One region of the Frankia sp. CeRuru1 genome, then DNA from elsewhere that is predicted to be linked to it. Evidence: riboswitches for the same ligand, from Rfam matches in the RefSeq annotation. Region 1 holds a riboswitch; each other region holds the start of a gene.
The links. A riboswitch is a leader RNA that binds a small molecule or an ion and turns the genes downstream of it on or off. The one in region 1 is predicted to bind cobalamin.
Positions count from the first base shown of each region.

Region 1 (6,370 bases):
ACGGCGACATGGTTCGCTCGGGACCCATCAAGGGGACCGGTCACACAGCCGCTGATCTGCGCGAGAAGGACTACGCGGAGAACGTCATGATCGTGGATCTGGTCCGCAACGACCTGGGCCGTGTCGCGCGGGCCGGTAGCGTCACCGTGCCCGCGCTGTGCGCGGTCGAGGCTCATCCAGGCCTAGTCCATCTGGTCTCCACGGTCGAGGCCCGGCTGGCGCCGGGGACTGGCTGGGCCGAGCTGCTCGCGGCGGTCATGCCGCCCGGGTCCGTCGCTGGGGCGCCGAAGTCGACCGCGCTGCGGATCATCAGCGCCCTGGAGCCAGTCGCGCGCGGTCCCTACTGCGGCGGCGTCGGCTGGGTGGATGCCGACCACGGCCGAGGGTGGCTGTCGGTCGGCATCAGGACGTTCTGGCTGGACGACGGACGGCTCTGGTTCGGCACGGGCGCCGGTATCACCTGGGGCAGCGATCCCGCGGCCGAGTGGCGGGAGACCCAGCTCAAGGCCGACCGCCTGCTCAGGCTCGCCTCGCACCGGGTAGGGCATGGCCTCCGTGCCAGTGGGACGGCGGACCAGCAGGTGGCGCCGTGCCGTGCCCTCGGTGACGGCGGCCTGGACGGCACGAGCCAGACGCGGCACGAGAGCCGCTGACGGGCCGCTGGGCGAGGACTTCGCCGCGGAGTCGGCCCCTCGGGTGGATCGGCGGCTCCCGCGCCAGCCACCGTTCAGCGCGCCGTGGCCGCGCCGGTCCAGCCTGCCGCCTCAAGGTCGATCTCCGGGTAGACGGGGAACCGCCCCAGCAGGTCGGTGACCCGGGCCCGCGCGGCCTCGGTCGTGGCGGCCTCGATCTCGTAGTTCGCCTTGCTCGGCCGGCCGCCGCCGTCGAAGATCTCGTCGACCTCGGTTTCTCCCATGCCGAGCGTGGTGATCGCGGCGGTGTCGAGGCGCAGGCCGCTGGTGTACCACGGCCCGTTCGCGTCGAAGGGCAGAGCGTTGCGGTTGAGTGTCAGGCCGACCGACCGCAGTGCCGCCTCCCCCTGCCGGCCGGTGAGGCCGAGGCTCGCCACGTCGGCGAGGACAAGGTGGTTGTCGGTGCCGCCGGTCAGCACCGGCAGGCCCCTGCTGATCAGCCCCTCGGCGAGGCGGCGGGCGTTCTGGACGATCCGCGCGGCGTAGTCCCTGAACGAGGGGTCGAGCGCCTCGCGGAGGGCCACGGTCTTCGCGGCCATCACATGTGGCAGCGGCCCGCCGAGAAGCAGGGGGCAGCCCTTGTCGACCGCGTCCGCGAACTCGCCGGTGCTCAGCACGAAGCCGCCCCTCGGACCGCGCAACGTCTTGTGCGTCGTGCTGGTCACCACATGCGCGTGCTCGACCGGGTTGTAGTTCCCGGTGAACATCTTCCCGGCAACAAGCCCAGAGAAATGCGCCATGTCGACCATCAGAACGGCGCCGACGTCCTCGGCCATCTGGCGGAGCCGCGCGAAGTCGATGAGCCGGGGGTAGGCGCTGTACCCGGCGAGCAGGATCAGCGGGCGGACCTCACGCAGCTGCTGGTGCAGCGCGTCGAGGTCGATGCGCTTGGTTTCCCGGTCCACCGTGTACTGGTGGGTGTCGAAGAGGCGGGACGACACGTTGAGGCGGTACCCGTGGGTGAGGTGCCCTCCGGAGTAGTAGTCCAGGCCGAGCAGCCGCTGGTCGTGCAGCTCGCCGCGGAGCTGGCTCCATTCCGCCGCGGTGAACTCGCCGGAGTTCTTCCGGGCGAACTTCTCCAGGAACCGCGACTCGACCCGCTCGGCCAGGATCGCAAGAAAGGCCACCAGGTTGGCATCCGCGCCCGAGTGCGGCTGGATGTAGGCGTGGTCGGCCCCGAACAGCTCGCGAGCGTACGAGGCGCCGAGTGTCTCGATTGTGTCGACGTTGTCGCAGCCCGCGTAGAAGCGCTTGCCCGAGATGCCCTCGGCGTACTTGTCCGTGAGCAGGTTGCCCTGCGCGAGCTGCACCGCCAGCGACGCGTAGTTCTCGCTGGCGATGAGCTTGATGTTGGAACGCTGGTCGACCAGCTCCTGGACGATGCCGGCCGCGACGGTCGGTTCCGTCGCTGCGACCACATCCAGCTGGGTGAAGAACGCGAGCGCGGCGGGCTCGGCCGACGTGCCCATCGCCGCCAGGTAGTTTCTGCTCAACGACAGGCCGCGCCCCACGGACGATGCTGGCAGCGTCATGGTTCCTCCACTTGTCTATGATCTTGCGGGCGGCATGTCCGGCGCGGCTGTGGCCGACGCCCGACGGCGAGGGCGGGGGGCGGTCGCGCCCCGCCCTCGTCATCTCCGCGGGCGCGGGTTACAGCTGTGTCCTGGCCTCGCGGGCCGCGGTGACCAGATTGGTGAGGGTCGCGCGGACCTCGGGGTAGCCACGGGTCTTGAGCCCGCAGTCGGGGTTGACCCACAGCCGCCCGGCGGGGAAGGCGTCGGTCGCGACGCGCAGGTGCTCGGTGATCTCCTCGACGGAGGGCACCCGAGGCGAGTGGATGTCCCACACCCCGGGGCCGACCTCGTTCGGGTAGTCGGCGCGCGCGAGGTCGGCGACGATGGCCATCTTCGAGCGGGCCGCCTCCAGGCTGATCACGTCGGCGTCCATGTCGACGATCGCCTGGAGCACGTCGCCGAACTCGGCGTAGCACATGTGGGTGTGGATCTGCGTCTCGTCGCGCACCCCGGACGTGGTCAGCCGGAACGACTCGACTGCCCAGGCCAGGTACTCGGCCCGGTCGGCGCGCCGCAGCGGGAGGGTCTCGCGCAGCGCCGGCTCGTCGACCTGGATCACCCCGATGCCCGCGGCCTCCAGGTCGGCCACCTCGTCGCGCAGGGCGAGCGCGACCTGCCGCGCGGTGTCGGCCCGTGGCTGGTCGTCGCGGACGAACGACCAGGCCAGCATGGTGACCGGGCCCGTGAGCATGCCCTTGACCGGCTTGTCGGTGAGGCTCTGGGCGTAGGTAGCCCAGGCGACGGTCATCGGCTCCGGACGGACGACGTCACCCAGGATGATCGGCGGCCGGACGTAGCGCGAGCCGTACGACTGCACCCAGCCGTCCGTCGTCGCGAGGAACCCGGTCAGCTGCTCGCCGAAGTACTGCACCATGTCGTTGCGCTCGGGCTCGCCGTGCACCAGCACGTCCAGCCCGAACTCCTCCTGGGCGGCGATCACGTTGCGGATCTCGGTCCGCATCGCCTCGACGTAGCCGTCCGGGGACATGCTCCCGTTGCGCAGCGCGGCCCGGGCCTGGCGCAGACTCGCGGTCTGCGGGAACGACCCGATAGTGGTCGTCGGCAGCTGCGGCAGGCTCAGCCGCTCCGCCTGGACCAGGTCACGCTTCTCGTAGGGGCTCGCCCGGTGCAGGTCCGCGCCGGTCACGGCCGCGGCCCGCTGGTGCACCGCCTCGACCCGCACGAGCGGCGACACGGCCCGGGCGGCGAGACGCGCGGCGTTGGTCTGCAGGGCGCCGGCGATGGCGTCCCGTCCCGAGGTGAGGCCGGCGGTGAGGGTGACGATCTCGTCGAGCTTCTGCCGGGCGAAGGCCAGCCAGCCGGCAATCTCGGGGTCCAGGTCGCCCTCGAGGACCACATCCAGCGGGACGTGCAGCAGGGAGCAGGAGGCCGAGACGTCGACTCGGCCGGCGAGGCCCCGCAGGCTCTCGATCGTGTCGAGGGTGGCGGCCAGGTCGGCGGCCCAGATGTTGTGCCCGTTGACGACGCCGGCGACCAGTCGCTTGTCGCCGAGGCCGCCGGCGGCGGCAAGGGCCGCCAGGTTGGCCGACGCCGGTCCGACGAAGTCGAGCGCGACGCCGTCGAGGGCGCTGTCGCGCAGCACCGGCAGCGCGTCACCGACCCGGTCGAAGTAGGTGGCCAGCAACAGCTTCGGCCGGTCCGCCGCGGCGGTCAGCGTTGCGTAGGCGCCGCTGACCGCCTCCAGGACCGCCGCAGGCTGGTCAAGGACCAGCGCCGGCTCGTCGAGCTGGACCCACTCGGCCCCGGCGGCCCGCAGCTGGCGCAGCACGTCTGCGTACAGCGGCAGAATCCGGTCCAGCAGCGACAGCGGCTCGAAACCCTCGCCCGCGTCCGGAGCCGCCTTGGCCAGCAGCAGGAACGTCACCGGGCCGACCAGCACCGGCCGGGTGAGGACACCGGCGTCCTTCGCCTCGGCGAACTCACCGAGCGGCTTGGCCGCGTCCAGGCTGAAGTCGGTGTCGGGGCCGAGCTCGGGCACCAGGTAGTGGTAGTTGGTGTCGAACCACTTCGTCATCTCCAGCGGCTCGGCGTCCGCGGTGCCGCGAGCCATGGCGAAGTAGCGGTCCAGCCTGCCCTTCGGCGTGCTCACCTCCGGGACCGCCGTACGGTGGCGCGCCGGGATGGCGCCGAGCATGACGGCGGTGTCCAGCACGTGGTCGTACAGCGAGAAGTCGTTGCTCGGGATCTCCTCGATCCCGGCCTGCCTCAGCTGGGCCAGGCGCTCCTGGCGTAGCTGCCGAGTGGCCGCCAGCAACTGCTCGGCGTCGCTCGTGCCCGCCCAGTACGCCTCGGTCGCCTTCTTCAGCTCCCGATTGGCACCCTGCCGGGGATACCCGTACACCGTCGCGCGACTAAGCGGTGCGGTCGTGCTCATGGGCTCTCCTTCGCGAGTCCACCTGACCTCGCGAACAGACCAGCACGACACCGGCACCCCGACTGGTCGTCGAAAGTCCGACCGAGAGGCGCCGACGGCGCGGACCCACCCACGAGGTCACAGCCAAGCGTGCTCGCGACCGCGCGCACGCACAGCGGGCAGGTCTTCGGACTCGTGGGCCTTCCCGATCCGTTCGGACGGGGCTCCCTACTGGCCGTCGCTTCCCAAACCCCGGGCCCGCCCAGCTCAAGGCCGGTCGAGCCGCTACGAGTTCAGTGCTGTCCCGCCGCACCCGTCAGGTGCGGCATCGGACGGTGTTCGTTCCCACTCACCGCTGCGGGGCAGTCCCGGATTCCCACCGGGTTCCCTCTCACGTCTCCCACCACCCATTACCTCGTCGAGGCACCGAGTGGCGGTCGAACCAGCTGCGCTCAGCAGCCTAGCAACGGCACCGGGGGCCGGAGGCACGAGCCGGCATGTGGCGTGAGGTCGTCTCGCTCACGGCCTCGCCGACGAGCGCCCAGCCTCCCGCACCCGCGTCCTCAGCCCGTCGCGGCGTCGGCGCGCGGGCCGTCTGCCGCCCCGTCCGGCCGGCGGAGCGGTACAGAAGCATCTCCTGATCTGGGTTCGGACCCGCCGGGCGGACATGGCGGTCAGGCTGAGGGCTCCGCCCATCGGGCGGCGTAGCACGCGGCGCCGCCTGCGACGGCGGCGTGGACGGCACGGCCCAGGCGGGCTCCCCATCGCGAGCGCGGGCCGCAGTACTCGACTCCCGGCGGTCCACCAGCGGAGCCGGCGGGGCAGCACACCACGAGGGCGTCGGACGCCGTGCCGGTGCCGGGAACGCCGGCTTCCAGCAACGCCTGGCTCTTCGCCTCGGTGGCCGTGACGACGGCGTTGACCAGGGCCGCGTCGCTGAGCAGCACGGGCAGCAGGCAGACGAGGTTGACCGTGCCGGGACGCCACCGCGCCGCGGGCAGCCCCAGCTCGGCGGCGATCTCCTCGAGGTGGCGCGCGGGATCGTCCCGGCAATAGTCCTGCGCCACCTCGGCGTTGATGACCCACTCGCCGACCGCGAGCCCGCCGATGCCCCGAGGGCATCCGCCGTACCAGCGGACTCGACGCTCACCACGGCCGCCGTACCGACGCACCCGTCGGTACCCGCAGGCCAGGCCGCGGCGGCCCGGCCTCTTCGCGTGAGACGACCGGCCCGTCGCACGCCGTCCGCGTCATCGACGTCCCGTCCACCTCACGCCGACGAGGCGCCGATGGGTTGTGACGCATCAGTTTCCGGGCTACCGGTCGGTGCTGCGCCGCTGGTCTGGGACCGGACGTGCGGCGAGCGTGGTCAGGAGCAGACGTCGGGGGCAGTCGAGGTCAGTCGTTGGGCACTCCGGGCCCGGACAGTCGGCGCAGGAAGGCAGTGCCTGTGCCTGGCGGGTCAGGCCGTCGAGATAGTCGACGAGCAGGTCCAACTGATGGCGCAGCTCGCGCATCCGGGCCGACTGCGCGCCGGCTTGGCGGCGGTGTGCGCGCAGCTGTTGGTAGGCGTGCGGTTCGAGCATCACCATCTCGGCGCCGTCGACCTCGACCCGCCGGGGGACAGAGCGGTCACTCATCAGGCTCGCCCTTCCCCAGCCCGCCGCCCGGGTATCGGCTGGCCGTGCCGTGTGGGCACCACCGACGCTGTGTTGCGGGCGGCCTTCGGA
Region 1 is NZ_CDWWEW010000168.1:62-6,431, reverse strand. Features, by position in the region: gene AC08OP_RS13580 (chorismate-binding protein) at 1-653, shown strand, start outside; gene AC08OP_RS13575 (aminotransferase class I/II-fold pyridoxal phosphate-dependent enzyme) at 728-2,224, opposite strand; gene metE (5-methyltetrahydropteroyltriglutamate--homocysteine S-methyltransferase) at 2,343-4,661, opposite strand; cobalamin riboswitch at 4,802-5,086, opposite strand; gene AC08OP_RS13565 (adenosylcobinamide amidohydrolase) at 5,315-5,812, opposite strand; gene AC08OP_RS13560 (hypothetical protein) at 5,957-6,280, opposite strand.

Region 2 (6,370 bases), on a different contig from region 1:
CGACGACGGCGAGGTCGCGCTCCCGGGCGAGCCGGCGCAGCAGGGCCGTCAGCGCCACCCGGGACGGGGCGTCGAGGAAGGCGGACGGCTCGTCGAGCAGCAGCAGGCTCGGCTCCTGCGCGAGCGCGCGGGCGACCAGGACCCGCTGGCGCTCGCCGTCGGACAGCTCGTCGGCCTCCCGGTTGGCCAGGTGCCCGGCGGCCACCGCGTCCAGCGCCCAGGTGACGACTTCCTGGTCATGGGCGCCCAGCGCGCCGGTCACGCCCGTGTGCGGATGCCGGCCGAGCGCTACCAGGTCACGTGCCGTGATCATTGCGAGGTCGATCCGGTCGGTGAGCACGGCAGCGACCCGCCGGGCCCGCTCCGCCGACGTCAGCGAACGCAGGTCCACGCCGTCGAGCAGGGCCGCGCCGGCGAGCGGCGGCTGGAGGCCGGCCAGGGTGCGCAGCAGCGTCGACTTGCCGGCGCCGTTCGGGCCGAGGAACACGGTCAGCTCGCCGCGCCGCGCGGCCGCCACCACCTCGGTGAGGATCGGGCGTTCGCGGCGGGCCAGCCGCGCCGTCCGCCCGAGACGGTATCCGACGGTGAGCGCGCGCAGCTCGAGACCGCCGCCGGCCTGCAGGCCGGCGCTCACCGCGGCCGCGCCGGCCGCCGCGCGGCCCGCCGGGTCACCCGCCCTCTCTCCCGCCATGTCGGCCGTCACGCCACGCCCGCCACCGAGGAGCGCGCGCGCAGCAGCACGGCGATGACGACCGGCGCGCCGACCAGCGACGTCACGACGTTGATCGGCAGGAGCAGGTCGGTGCCGGGCAGCTGGGCGACGATGGAGCAGGCCAGCGCGACGAGCGCCCCGGTCAGTGCGACGCCGGGCAGCAGCACCCGGTGGTCGGAGGTGGCGAGCAGCCGGCGCGCGATGTGCGGCACGGCGATCCCGAGGAACGCCACCGGGCCGCAGTACGCGGTCACCGCCCCGGCGAGCAGCGAGGAGCTGGCCAGGACGGCGGTGCGGACCCGGCGGACGCGCACGCCCATCGTGCTGGCGTAGCTCTCGCCGAGCAGCAGGGCGTTCAGGGGCTTGGCGCTCGCCAGCCCGACCGCGATCCCGGCCGCCGCCACCGGGACGAACACGGCCAGGTCGTCGGTGGAGGTGCCGGAGAAGCTGCCGAGCTGCCAGGTGAAGAACTGGATCGCGCGCTGCGGCGCGGTCCAGGCCAGCAGCAGCGACACGATCGAGCTGACCGCCGAGCTGAGCACCACGCCGATCACCAGGAGGGTGACGACGGAACGGACCCAGCGGGCCAGGGTGAGCACCGCGGCGAGCACGACCGCCGCGCCGCCGGCGGCCGCCGCCACCACCCCGAGGCGCCCGGCGCCGAGCGCGCCGGCGGCGAACGCCCCGCCGGTGCCGCCGACGCCGGCGACGACGATCGCGACGCCCAGGCTCGCGCCCGCGCTCACGCCGAGCGAGTACGGGTCGGCCAGCGGGTTGCGGAACAGGGTCTGCATCTGCAGGCCGGCGACGGCGAGCGCGGCGCCGGCCAGGGCCGCCGTCACCGCGCGCGGCAGCCGCACCTGCTCGATCACCACGGCCCACCGGGGGTCGTGCGGATCCGCCCCGGTCAGCACCCGCAGCACCTCGGGCAGCGGGACGTGCACCGAGCCGATCGCGAGGGCGAGGGCGAACAGCGCGGCGACGCCGGCCGCGAGCCCGCCGAGCCCCAGCGCGCGCCGGAGGCGCCGGCGCGCGGACGCCGGCGGCGCGGACGGCACGGTCAGCTCAGCTTCTTGTAGAAGACGAACGTGTGGCCGGGCACGAGCTCGGGGTGCAGGATCGCGACCAGGTCGGCGAGCACCAGGTCGGGCCGGGTCACGCCGCGCTCCCAGTAGTCGTTGCCGCCGCCGGGCCCGATGGCCAGGGTGTTCGTCCAGACCTGGCCGCCGGGCTGCGCCGCGGCGAGGGTGCCGTAGCGGGGGTCCTCGGCGACCGCGTCGCCGACCGTGTCCCACTCGCCGTCGGCCAGCCAGACCGGCGCGTCGCCGCCGTCGGCGAACACCGCCTCGAAGCTGAGTTCCAGGCTGCCGGTGTCGGTCTCGTCCTCCCACGGGTAGGTCGCGCCCGCGTCCGACAGCAGCTTGCCGACGTAGCTGCCGCCGGACGGCATGTACCAGGTGCCCTCGTACATCGAGCCGGGCAGCACCTTCACCGGGGTGACCCCGGCGGCGGTCGCCTTGTCCGCGATGGCGGAGTAGTCGGTCTGGATCTGGCCGAAGACCTTGGCGGCCTGCTCCTCGTCGCCGGTGAGCGCCGCCATCACCTTGATCCACTCGGCCCGGCCGAGCGGGTCGCCCTCCAGCCATTCGGCGTTGGCGACGACCGTCACGCCCGCCTTGCGGATCGTCGCGTACTCGGGCGAGTCCGTCCCGTCGGTCATCAGGACGTCGGGGGCGGCGCTGACCACCTTCTCCACGTCGATCTGGTAGTTCGGGGCGTACTCGACGACCTTGCCGGCGTCGATCTGCTCGCGCACCTCAGGGCTGGAGACCAGGCTGGCGCTGGAGACCCCGGTGAGGACGTCGACCGCGTCCAGGTCGACCAGCAGCGGTAGGTGGGTCGTCGACCCGGAGTAGAGGCTGGTGATCGGCACCTCGATCTGCGGGGCGGCGGCGAGGTCTCCGGTCAGCTCCGGTGCCGGCGCGCCGCAGCGCACCAGCACGTACGACTCCGGCTTGCCGTCCGGGTACGGCTCCTTGACCGTGAGTACCTGGTAGCTGTTGTGGTAGGTCAGCGTGACGTTCTTGGCCGCCTCGAACGTCGACTTCACCGGGAAGTAGTCGGTCTCGGCGTTGAACGACGTCACGCACCCGCGCGCGTCGAGGGCTGCGGAGCCACCGGCCTCGTCACCGTCGTCGTCCCCGCAGGCCGCCAGCGAGACCATCGCCAGCACGCCGGCCAGCACCGCAGCGACGGCGGTCCGGCGACGCGGCCGGCCGGGCCGGCGGCGTCGCGACGGCCGCGCGGGCGCGTCGGCAGCGGCTGCCGAAAGCGCGGGATCAGACTCAGCACAAGCAGGCACGCTCACGCGGACCGCCTCTCCAGCACCTCGTGGATGGGTCACTCGATGCCGTGGCCGGTCTCCTGGCTGACGGGTCGACGCCTCCAGGTCAGCCTTCCCAGGCGAACACGCCCAGTGACTTCCGCCGCACCGCGGACCAGACCCGAGACTTCCCGATCACAGTGGCGAGGGCCGCGCCGGCATCACACCGGCTTCCCGAACACCACGGCAACGCCACGCTACGCGACCGGAGCCCAACCGGGCAAGAGGCACAGATCGGCCATCGCCGCGACGACGAGCACACCGGCGGTCAGGACCGGCCCGAGCCGCCGGCGGTCCTTCCCGCCTCGGGCCAGCCCCCGCTCCGGCGGCCGGGCGGGCGGAGCCCGGGGACACGGCTGCCACGGATCGACGTCACACCGACACGGGCCGCGACTACTGGACATAGTATGGTGTCCTACTTTATGGTCCCCTACCAAGGTCCATGGTGTCAGGGAAGCCGGTGTGAATCCGGCGCGGTCCCGCCACTGTGACCGGGGAGCCGGACTCCCGTGATGCCACTGGCCGCGTGCCGGGAAGGCAGGAGTCCGCGCCGATCCGGGAGCCAGGATACCGGCCGTGGGCGACCGTGTACTTCCACGAGGATGGAGTCGGAACGCATGTCAGCCCTGCTTTTTCATGCCCCCTTCCGAGCCGCCCGGCGACATTTCGACTGATTCCCGGCGGCTTTCGCACTCCTTCTTTCTTCACATCCTTCTCCCGGCGCGCCGCGGCCGCCGGGGCGATGCAGGCTGCGCACTTTCGGAAGGTCAGGCGAAATTTCTCATGCGAGAACTCACGCATCACGTCGGCGGAAAGCCGGTCCCGGGCACCTCGGGTCGTTTCGGTGCCGTCTACGACCCGAGTACCGGGCGGGAGCAGGCGCGGGTACCACTGGCGTCGCGCGCAGAGGTGGCCGACGCCGTCGCGGCGGCGGCCGACGCCCAGCCCGGCTGGGCCCGGCTCAACCCCCAGCGCCGGGCCAGGGTGCTGGCGCGCTTCCTCGAACTGGTCCGGGCCGAGCAGGACTCGCTCGCCCGGCTGCTCGCCGCAGAGCACGGCAAGACGGTGGCCGACGCGCACGGCGACATCGAGCGCGGCCTGGAGGTGGTCGAGTTCGCCACCGGCATCCCGCACCTGCTCAAGGGCGAGTACTCGGACGCGGCCGGCACCGGCATCGACGTGTACTCGATGCGCCAGCCCCTCGGGGTCGTCGCCGGGATCACCCCGTTCAACTTCCCTGCGATGATCCCGCTCTGGAAGGCGGCACCGGCGCTGGCCTGCGGTAACGCATTCGTGCTCAAGCCGTCGGAGCGTGACCCCTCGGTGCCGCTGCGGCTGGCGGAGCTGTTCCTGGACGCCGGCCTGCCGCCGGGCGTGTTCAACGTCGTCAACGGCGACAAGGAGGCCGTGGACGCGCTGCTGACGGACCCCCGGGTCGAGGCGGTCGGCTTCGTCGGGTCGTCCGACATCGCCCAGTACGTCTACGCCACCGCCGCCGCGCACGGCAAGCGGGCGCAGTGCTTCGGCGGGGCGAAGAACCACATGGTCGTCATGCCGGACGCGGACCTCGACCACGCGGTGGAGTCCCTGGTCGGCGCCGGCTACGGGTCGGCTGGCGAGCGCTGCATGGCGATCTCGGTCGCCGTCCCGGTGGGCGAGGCGACGGCGGACGCCCTGGTCGAGCGGCTCGCCGCGCGGGTCACGGCGCTGCGGATCGGGCCGGCGCTGGACGACGCCACCGAGATCGGCCCGCTGGTCACCCCCGCGGCCGTGGCCCGGGTCCGCGACTACCTCAGCTCCGGCGTCGAGGAGGGCGCGAGCCTGGTCGTCGACGGCAGCGGCAACCCGCTCGCGGGCACCGAGCACGAGCAGGGCTTCTACCTCGGCGCGTCGCTGTTCGACCACGTCACCCCGGCGATGCGGATCTACCGGGAGGAGATCTTCGGCCCGGTGCTCTCGGTCGTGCGCGCCGCCGACTACGAGGAGGCGCTGCGGCTGCCGAACGAGCACGAGTACGGCAACGGCGTGGCGATCTTCACCAGGGATGGGGACACCGCCCGGGACTTCACCCACCGGGTGAACACCGGAATGGTCGGCGTGAACGTGCCCATCCCGGTGCCCATCGCATACCACACGTTCGGCGGCTGGAAGCGTTCCGGATTCGGCGACCTGAACCAGCACGGGCCGGACTCGATCCGTTTCTACACGAAGACGAAGACCGTCACCTCCCGCTGGCCCAGCGCCCGGGTCCGGGAACAGGCCAGCTTCGTCATCCCCACGATGAAGTGACGGCGACCGGTGGAGACGCTGTCACCTGAGCGGCGCGCGCTCCGCGAGACCGCCGGCGATTTCGCCGACGAGTTCCTCGCGCCGAACGCCGTCAAATGGGACCAGACCCAGCATTTCCCGGTGGACGTGCTGCGCCGGGCCGGCGAGATCGGCATGGGCGGGATCTGCGTCGCCGAGGACGTCGGCGGCTCCGGGCTGGGCCGCCTCGACGTGGTCCTCATCTTCGAGGAGCTGGCCGCCGGCTGCCCGTCGATCGCCGCGTACATCTCCATCCACAACATGGTCGCCTGGCTGATCGACCAGTACGGCGACGACGAGCTGCGCGCCCGGGTTCTGCCGGAGATGTGCGCGATGGCCCGGCTCGGCAGCTACTGCCTGACCGAGCCGTCGGCCGGCTCGGACGCGGCGGCGATCACCACCCGGGCCAGCCGCGACGGTGACGACTACCTGCTCGACGGCGTCAAGCAGTTCATCTCCGGCGCCGGCGTCTCCGACGTCTACGTCGTGTTCGCGCGGACCGGTGCGAGCGGACCCGCCGGCATCTCAGCGTTCGTCGTCGAGCGCGGCACCCCCGGCCTGTCGTTCGGCCCGGACGAAGGCAAGATGGGCTGGAAGGCACAGCCCACCCGCCAGGTCATGCTCGACGGCGTCCGGGTGCCGGCGGGCAACCGCCTCGGCCCCGAAGGGGCGGGCTTCCCGGCGGCGATGCGGGCGCTCGACGGCGGCCGGCTCAACATCGCCGCCTGCTCGCTGGGCGGCGCCCGGTCGGCGCTCGACCGCACCGTGCGCTACCTGGGGGAACGCCACGCGTTCGGGGCGCCGCTGGCCGACGCGCAGGCGCTGCGGTTCCGGCTCGCCGACATGGGCACTGAGGTGGCCGCGTCCCGCGCCCTGCTCTGGCAGGCCGCGGACGCGCTCGACCGCGGCGACCCGGCCGCCACCCAGCTGTGCGCGATGGCCAAGCGCTTCGTCACCGACGCCGGCTT
Region 2 is NZ_CDWWEW010000170.1:346-6,715, forward strand. Features, by position in the region: partial or broken gene AC08OP_RS13640 (ABC transporter ATP-binding protein) at 1-691, opposite strand, end outside; gene AC08OP_RS13645 (FecCD family ABC transporter permease) at 700-1,770, opposite strand; gene AC08OP_RS13650 (ABC transporter substrate-binding protein) at 1,773-3,080, opposite strand; cobalamin riboswitch at 3,110-3,296, opposite strand; cobalamin riboswitch at 3,502-3,688, shown strand; gene AC08OP_RS13655 (CoA-acylating methylmalonate-semialdehyde dehydrogenase) at 3,879-5,384, shown strand; gene AC08OP_RS13660 (acyl-CoA dehydrogenase family protein) at 5,394-6,370, shown strand, end outside.
Region 2: linked by a shared signal. The riboswitch ahead of AC08OP_RS13650 (ABC transporter substrate-binding protein) and the one ahead of metE (5-methyltetrahydropteroyltriglutamate--homocysteine S-methyltransferase) in region 1 are both predicted to bind cobalamin.

Region 3 (6,370 bases), on a different contig from region 1:
CGCACACCAGCCACGCCGCCCGCCCGAGCAGCCGCGGGCCCCAGACGAGTCGGCCGGTCAGTGGCACCGGCGGCTGCCCGGGGGTCGTCGCCGCGCAGCACGGGCAGGTCCGCGCCACGACCCGGTACTCGGTCACGGGCGGCCGGGGCGGGGCCGGCGGGGTGTCGAACACCTGGTGGCGCCTCGTGGCGAACACCGGCGCCCCGGCCAGCGAGCCGCCACAGCCCCCGCAGGACGGCGGGTCGATCGTGAACGTCTCGTCCGGGTCGTCGACCATCATCCGGGTCTGGCCGGGCGCACCGCGCTGCTTGCCCCTCGGCCGGCCCGACGACGTCCGCGCCGGCGCCTTCGTGTACGGGTCGTCCGACGACGGGGGCCGCGACGAGTTCGAACTGTCCCTGCCCGCCTGACACTCCAGCTCGGCAACCCGCCCGGCCAGCTGCTCGATCAGTTCGGTGGCCGCCGCGAGCTGCTCAGCCATCCCCGCGATCTGCCTGCCCTGGGCCGCGATCGTGGCGTCCCGGTCCGCGAGCAGGCGCACGAGCTCCTCGTACGTCGGCCGGCCACCAGACTCCACACCCGCGACGCCAGCGGATCACCACCCACCGCCAGGCGATCACACGAACGATCACCACACAAGATCCGGAAGACACCCGCCCAACCGAGCTGAACAGCGACCGCTTTCAGCCGTTGGCGGTCAGTGGCCTGTCGCCCATGCACTACGTCCTCGACGTCGCCGGCGCCGCCGTTCTGGCGCACGAGGACGGTCTGGACCCGAAGAAGATCGGCTACCAGCATGACCGGGCTATGGGGATCGCCCATTCGTTGCACCTGGCGCATCGGGTGGCGGTCAACGGGATGTCCACCCGGCTGGTTCACCACGCCCGCCAGCCCGAGGCCGCGGGCCGGCTGGTGGCCTGGTGGTCGGAGGAACGCTGCGCCCGCTCGTTCGGGGACATCGTGCGGCCCGACGCCTATGGCCGGTGGGCGCAGGGCCGCGCCCAGGTCGAGTGGTTCCTCGAGCTGGACTTCGGTACCGAAGCGCTCCGGCGCCTCACCTACAAGATCGACGCCTACGATCGGCTCGCGAAGGCGACCCGTAGCCACACGCCGGTCCTGATCTGGACGACGACCCTGCGCCGCGAAGCCCGCCTCCGCGAGGTCCTCGCGGAGGCGCTGCGCAACCTGGACGACCCAGTACGGGTGCCGGTCGCGACGACGGCCGCGGACCTCGCCGAACCCGACCAGCACCTCGACGCCACCCTGACCCGCTGGCTGCCCCTGACCCGGGCCGGTACCGGTCGCCTCAGCCTGGGCCAGCTGGTCAGCCTCTGGCCTAACTCCGCCAAGCCCTTGACCGACAGCTCCCCAGCCGACAGTGACCTCGGCCGTCCGAGACGACTCCACCCACCCCAGCCGATGCCACCCGCGGGGCCTGATCACCAGCAGCTCGCGGCCTAACCGCAGCCCCGCATGGCCCCGAGGGGTCCTGCTACCCGGGTACCGCGCCCGGTGGCAGGACCCCTCGGCTTGAACGGGCATGGCTGCCGCGACCGGCGGGTCGGTTGAGGCGGGTCTCCGCCCGCCGGGTGCTGCGGCGAGACCGCCGCCGCGTTGGACCGCGCTGGGCAGGCTGGCCCCGTCGGCGCGGGCGAGGATGCCGGCGACCAGGCCGACGATGATGGAGATCGTCGTGCCGAGGGCGACGACGAGTGCCCGGGTGAGGGCTGGGTTGGCGGTCACGTCTGCTCCAGTTCACACGCCCCGCTCCCCTGGCTGACGAGACGCTGAACGGACGCAGCGTGAAACAACCCTGCTCGATCCCCGGGGTTGCCGCAGCCCGATGGCCCATAGGCGCGTGCTGTGGCTTCGGCCCGGAGCGGCCAGGGGAGGACGCGCCGGACATGGGAAGCCCGAGTTCGGTGACTGGCAATATTGGCAGCCGCCGCGGCGATCAGTCTACCGGCTCCGGTCCGGCACGGGGTGGGCGCCGTGGCCCGCGATCATGACTGTCCTCAGTCAGGTGGCATGGATGATCGCCAGCGACTTGTGCGGCTCGTGTCGTTTGTGGCGTGGGCCGGTGAGCCCGGTTCGAACATGTGCGGCCTGCGGTTCGCCAGCACCGAGGACGAGCAGCCATGGGGCCTGTCCTGGCGCGGCGTGGGCCGTGGGTCTCGAACGGGGCGAGGTCCTGCCCAAGCCCGAAGGCGATGAGGTCCGGGCCGTGCTGTGGCGGCTGAGGTTCTGGTTCACGGTGGCGGTACAGGACGCTCGGCAAGTTCCGCTCGGAGATACCCCGGACGGCGAGGTGTCGGGCGCGACACAACATGTGGGTTATTTGCAGTCGTGTGATTCTTATATGTAGCGTGTGCCGCGCACTGGTTCGGCCGCCCTGCCCTGGGCCGGTCGTCGTAAGAGGGAACCCGGTGGGAGTCCGGGGCTGCCCCGCAGCGGTGAGTGGGAACGACCGCCGTCAGGAGCACTGGGCGCTATGGCGCCTGGGAAGCGACGGTCAGTAGGTTCACCGGCGTCACGACGCGCCGGTGGGTGCCCGCGAGTCCGAAGACCTGCCAGCGTGCCGCGCGCGACATGCGCGTGGCGGTCCGACGGCCCCGAGGGAGGGCCGGGATCGCCGTGCCGGGCTTGGACCGGGCACGGGCAGCTCGCCGGTCGCCAGAGGGCCTCGGCGTGGCGGGTGGTGATCGTTCGGCCACCGAGCCACGCGCCGTCGCCGTCGGTCGTCGATGCCCGGGTCCGTCGCCATTCGGGCCGGCGCGCCTACCTCCTCCTTGCTCGCCGTCGGTGCCAGCCGTCCGACGACCTGTGCGAGGAGTGCCGTTGACCGTCACCGAACCTTCCCCCGTTGTCCCGCGGGCCGCCGGTATGTCCGGGTCTGGTGGCCGCACGATGCGCGTCCGTCATCGTGACGGCGCGTTGGAGCCCGTGGACGTGACGAGGATCGTCGCCGCGGTCGCGCGGTGGGCGGACGACCTGGATCAGGTGGATCCGTTGCGGGTCGCGACCCGGACGATTGGCGGGCTCTACGACGGCGCGACGACCGAGGAGCTCGACCGGTTGTCGGTGCAGACCGCCGCCGATCTGATCGGTGAGGAGCCGCAGTACTCCCGGCTGGCCGCCCGGCTGCTGGTCGCGCTGATCGCCGACGAGGTCGCCGGTCAGGGGATCGGCTCGTTCAGCTCGGGCATCGCGCGGGGCCACGAGCTGGGTCTGATCGGGGCGGGCACGGCCGAGTTCGTCGCCCGGCACGCTGGCGAGCTCGACGCGCTCGTCGACCCGGCTGGCGACCTCGGGTTCGAGTTCTTCGGGATGCGGACGGTGCACGACCGCTACCTGCTGCGCCATCCGCGCACCCGGCTGGTGGTGGAGACGCCGCAGCACTGGCTGCTGCGGGTCGCCTGCGGGCTGGCGCACGACGTCGCCGAGGCGGCGGAGCTGTACCGGCTGATGGCGTCGCTGGCCTACCTGCCGAGTTCGCCAACGTTGTTCAACTCCGGGACGGCGCACTCGCAGATGTCGAGCTGCTACCTGGTCGACTCGCCGCGCGACGAGCTGGAGTCGATCTACGAGCGGTACGGCCAGGTCGCCCGGCTGTCGAAGTTCGCCGGCGGCATCGGCATCGGTTTCTCCCGGGTGCGCTCGCGGGGCGCGCTGATCCGCGGCACGAACGGCCGGTCGAACGGCATCGTGCCTTTCCTGCGGACCCTCGACGCCTCGGTCGCGGCGGTCAACCAGGGTGGGCGGCGCAAGGGCGCGGCCTGTGTGTACCTGGAGACGTGGCATCCCGACATCGAGGAGTTCCTCGAGCTGCGGGACAACACCGGTGAGGACGCCCGGCGCACCCACAACCTGAATCTGGCGCACTGGATCCCGGACGAGTTCATGCGCCGGGTGCAGGCCGACGGGGTGTGGTCGCTGATGGATCCGGACGCGGTGCCGGAGCTGCCCGACCTGTGGGGTGAGGAGTTCGACCTGGCCTACCGGGCCGCCGAGGCCGCCGGCCGCTATGTCCGCCAGCTGCCCGCCCGTGATCTGTACGCGCGGATGATGCGGACGCTGGCGCAGACCGGCAACGGCTGGATGACGTTCAAGGACGCCGCGAACCGGACCGGCAACCAGACCGCCGAGCTGGGCAACGTCATCCACCTGTCGAACCTGTGCACCGAGATCCTCGAAGTCTCCAGCGATGACGAGATCGCGGTGTGCAACCTCGGCTCGGTCAACCTCGCCCGCCACCTCCTGCCCGCAGACCCGGCCGCCGACGCGGACGGCGACGGGGATCCAGCGGCGCGGGTTGATTGGGCGGCGCTGCGCGCGACCGTGCGCACGGCGGTGACCTTCCTCGACCGGGTGATCGACATCAACTACTACCCGACACCCGAGGCCGCGGCGAGCAACCCCCGGTGGCGGCCGGTCGGCCTCGGCGTGATGGGCCTTCAGGATGTGTTCTTTGCGCTGCGGCTGCCGTTCGACTCCCCGGCCGCCTGTGAGCTGTCGACCCGACTTGCCGAGGAGATCGCGCTCACCGCGCTGGAGCGGTCCACTGAGCTCGCCCGCGCGCACGGCCCGCACCCCGCGTTCGCGCAGACCCGGGCCGCCCGCGGGGTGCTGCATCCGGACCACTTCGACGTGACGCCGGCGCAGGTGGAGCGGTGGGCGGCGCTGCGGGCGGCGGTCGCCGCGCACGGCCTGCGTAACTGCCTGCTGGTCGCGATCGCGCCGACCGCGACGATCGCGTCGATCGTCGGCTGCTACGAGTGCATCGAGCCGCAGGTGTCCAACGTGTTCAAGCGCGAGACGCTGTCCGGCGAGTTCCTCCAGGTCAACGGCTATCTCGTCGACGAGCTCAAGTCCCGCGGCCTGTGGACGGCGCAGGTACGGGAGCGGATCAAGGCCGCCGATGGGTCCGTCCAGACGATCGACGACCTGCCAGCCGAGGTCCGCGCGCTGTTTCGCACCGCGTGGGAGCTGCCGCAGCGTGCGCTGATCGACCTGGCGGCGGCCCGGATGCCGTTTGTCGACCAGAGCCAGTCGCTGAACTTGTTCATGGCCGACCCGAGCATCGGCCGGCTGTCCTCGATGTACGCCTACGCCTGGTCAAGCGGGCTGAAGACGACCTACTACCTGCGGTCGCGGCCCGCGACCCGCATCCAGCAGGCCACCGTGCCGGCCGGCGCGGGCCGGCACGCGTCCGCGCCCACCGACTCGGGGTCGACCGCGCGCCCACCCTCGGGACCGGCGCAACCCGCGCCGACGACCGATGCCGAGGCGCTGGCCTGCTCTCTGGAGAACCCCGAGACCTGCGAGGCGTGCCAGTGACGACGACTGTCCCGCCCCAGCAGGTTCCCGCGCAGTCCGGCTCAGCGGTGGACGGGCCGCGACACCGGTCGCTGCTGCTCGACCCGGGCATGAGCCTCACCCTGCGGCCCATGCGCTACCCGGAGTTCTACGACCGCTACCGGGCGGCGATCCGCAACACCTGGACCGTGGAGGAGGTTGACCTGCACACCGACCTCGCCGACCTGCACCGTCTCAGGTCGGCCGAGCGGCATCTGGTCAACCGCCTCGTCGCGTTCTTCGCGACCGGCGACACGATCGTCGCCAACAACCTCGTGCTCAACCTCTACCGGCACCTGAACGCCCCGGAGGCGCGGCTCTACCTGTCCCGCCAACTGTTCGAGGAGGCCGTGCACGTCCAGTTCTACCTGACCCTGCTCGACACCTACCTGCCCGATCCGGACGAGCGGGCCCGCGCGTTCGCCGCCATCGAGAACATCCCGTCGATCCGCGCCAAGGCAGCGTTCTGCTTCCGCTGGATCGACTCCCTCGGCCGCCTCGACCGGCTGCGCACCCGCGCCGACCGGCGGGCCTTCCTGCTCAACCTGATCTGCTTCGCCACCTGCATCGAAGGGCTGTTCTTCTACGGCGCCTTCGCCTACGTCTACTTCCTGCGCTCCCGCGGCCTGCTGCACGGGCTCGCCTCCGGCACCAACTGGGTGTTCCGCGACGAGTCCATGCACATGGGGTTCGCCCTCGACGTGATCCGCACCGTCCGCGCCGAGGAACCCGACCTCGTCGACGCCGACTTCGAGGCCGCGGTGCGGGACATGCTCGCCGAGGCGGTCGACGCTGAAACCGTGTTCGCCGAGGACCTCCTGACCGGTGGGGTCGCCGGGATGACCGTCGCTGACATGCGCACCTACCTGGAGTACGTCGCCGACCGCCGGCTCGGTCAGCTCGGGTTCGCGCCCATGTTCGGGTCGGCCAACCCGTTCTCGTTCCTCGACCTGCAGGACGTGCAGGAGCTGTCGAACTTCTTCGAACGCCGGGTGTCGTCCTACCAGGTCGCCGT
Region 3 is NZ_CDWWEW010000110.1:855-7,224, forward strand. Features, by position in the region: partial or broken gene tnpC (IS66 family transposase) at 1-541, opposite strand, end outside; gene AC08OP_RS10490 (replication-relaxation family protein) at 691-1,461, shown strand; cobalamin riboswitch at 2,363-2,589, shown strand; gene AC08OP_RS10495 (ribonucleoside-diphosphate reductase subunit alpha) at 2,908-5,337, shown strand; gene AC08OP_RS10500 (ribonucleotide-diphosphate reductase subunit beta) at 5,334-6,370, shown strand, end outside.
Region 3: linked by a shared signal. The riboswitch ahead of AC08OP_RS10495 (ribonucleoside-diphosphate reductase subunit alpha) and the one ahead of metE (5-methyltetrahydropteroyltriglutamate--homocysteine S-methyltransferase) in region 1 are both predicted to bind cobalamin.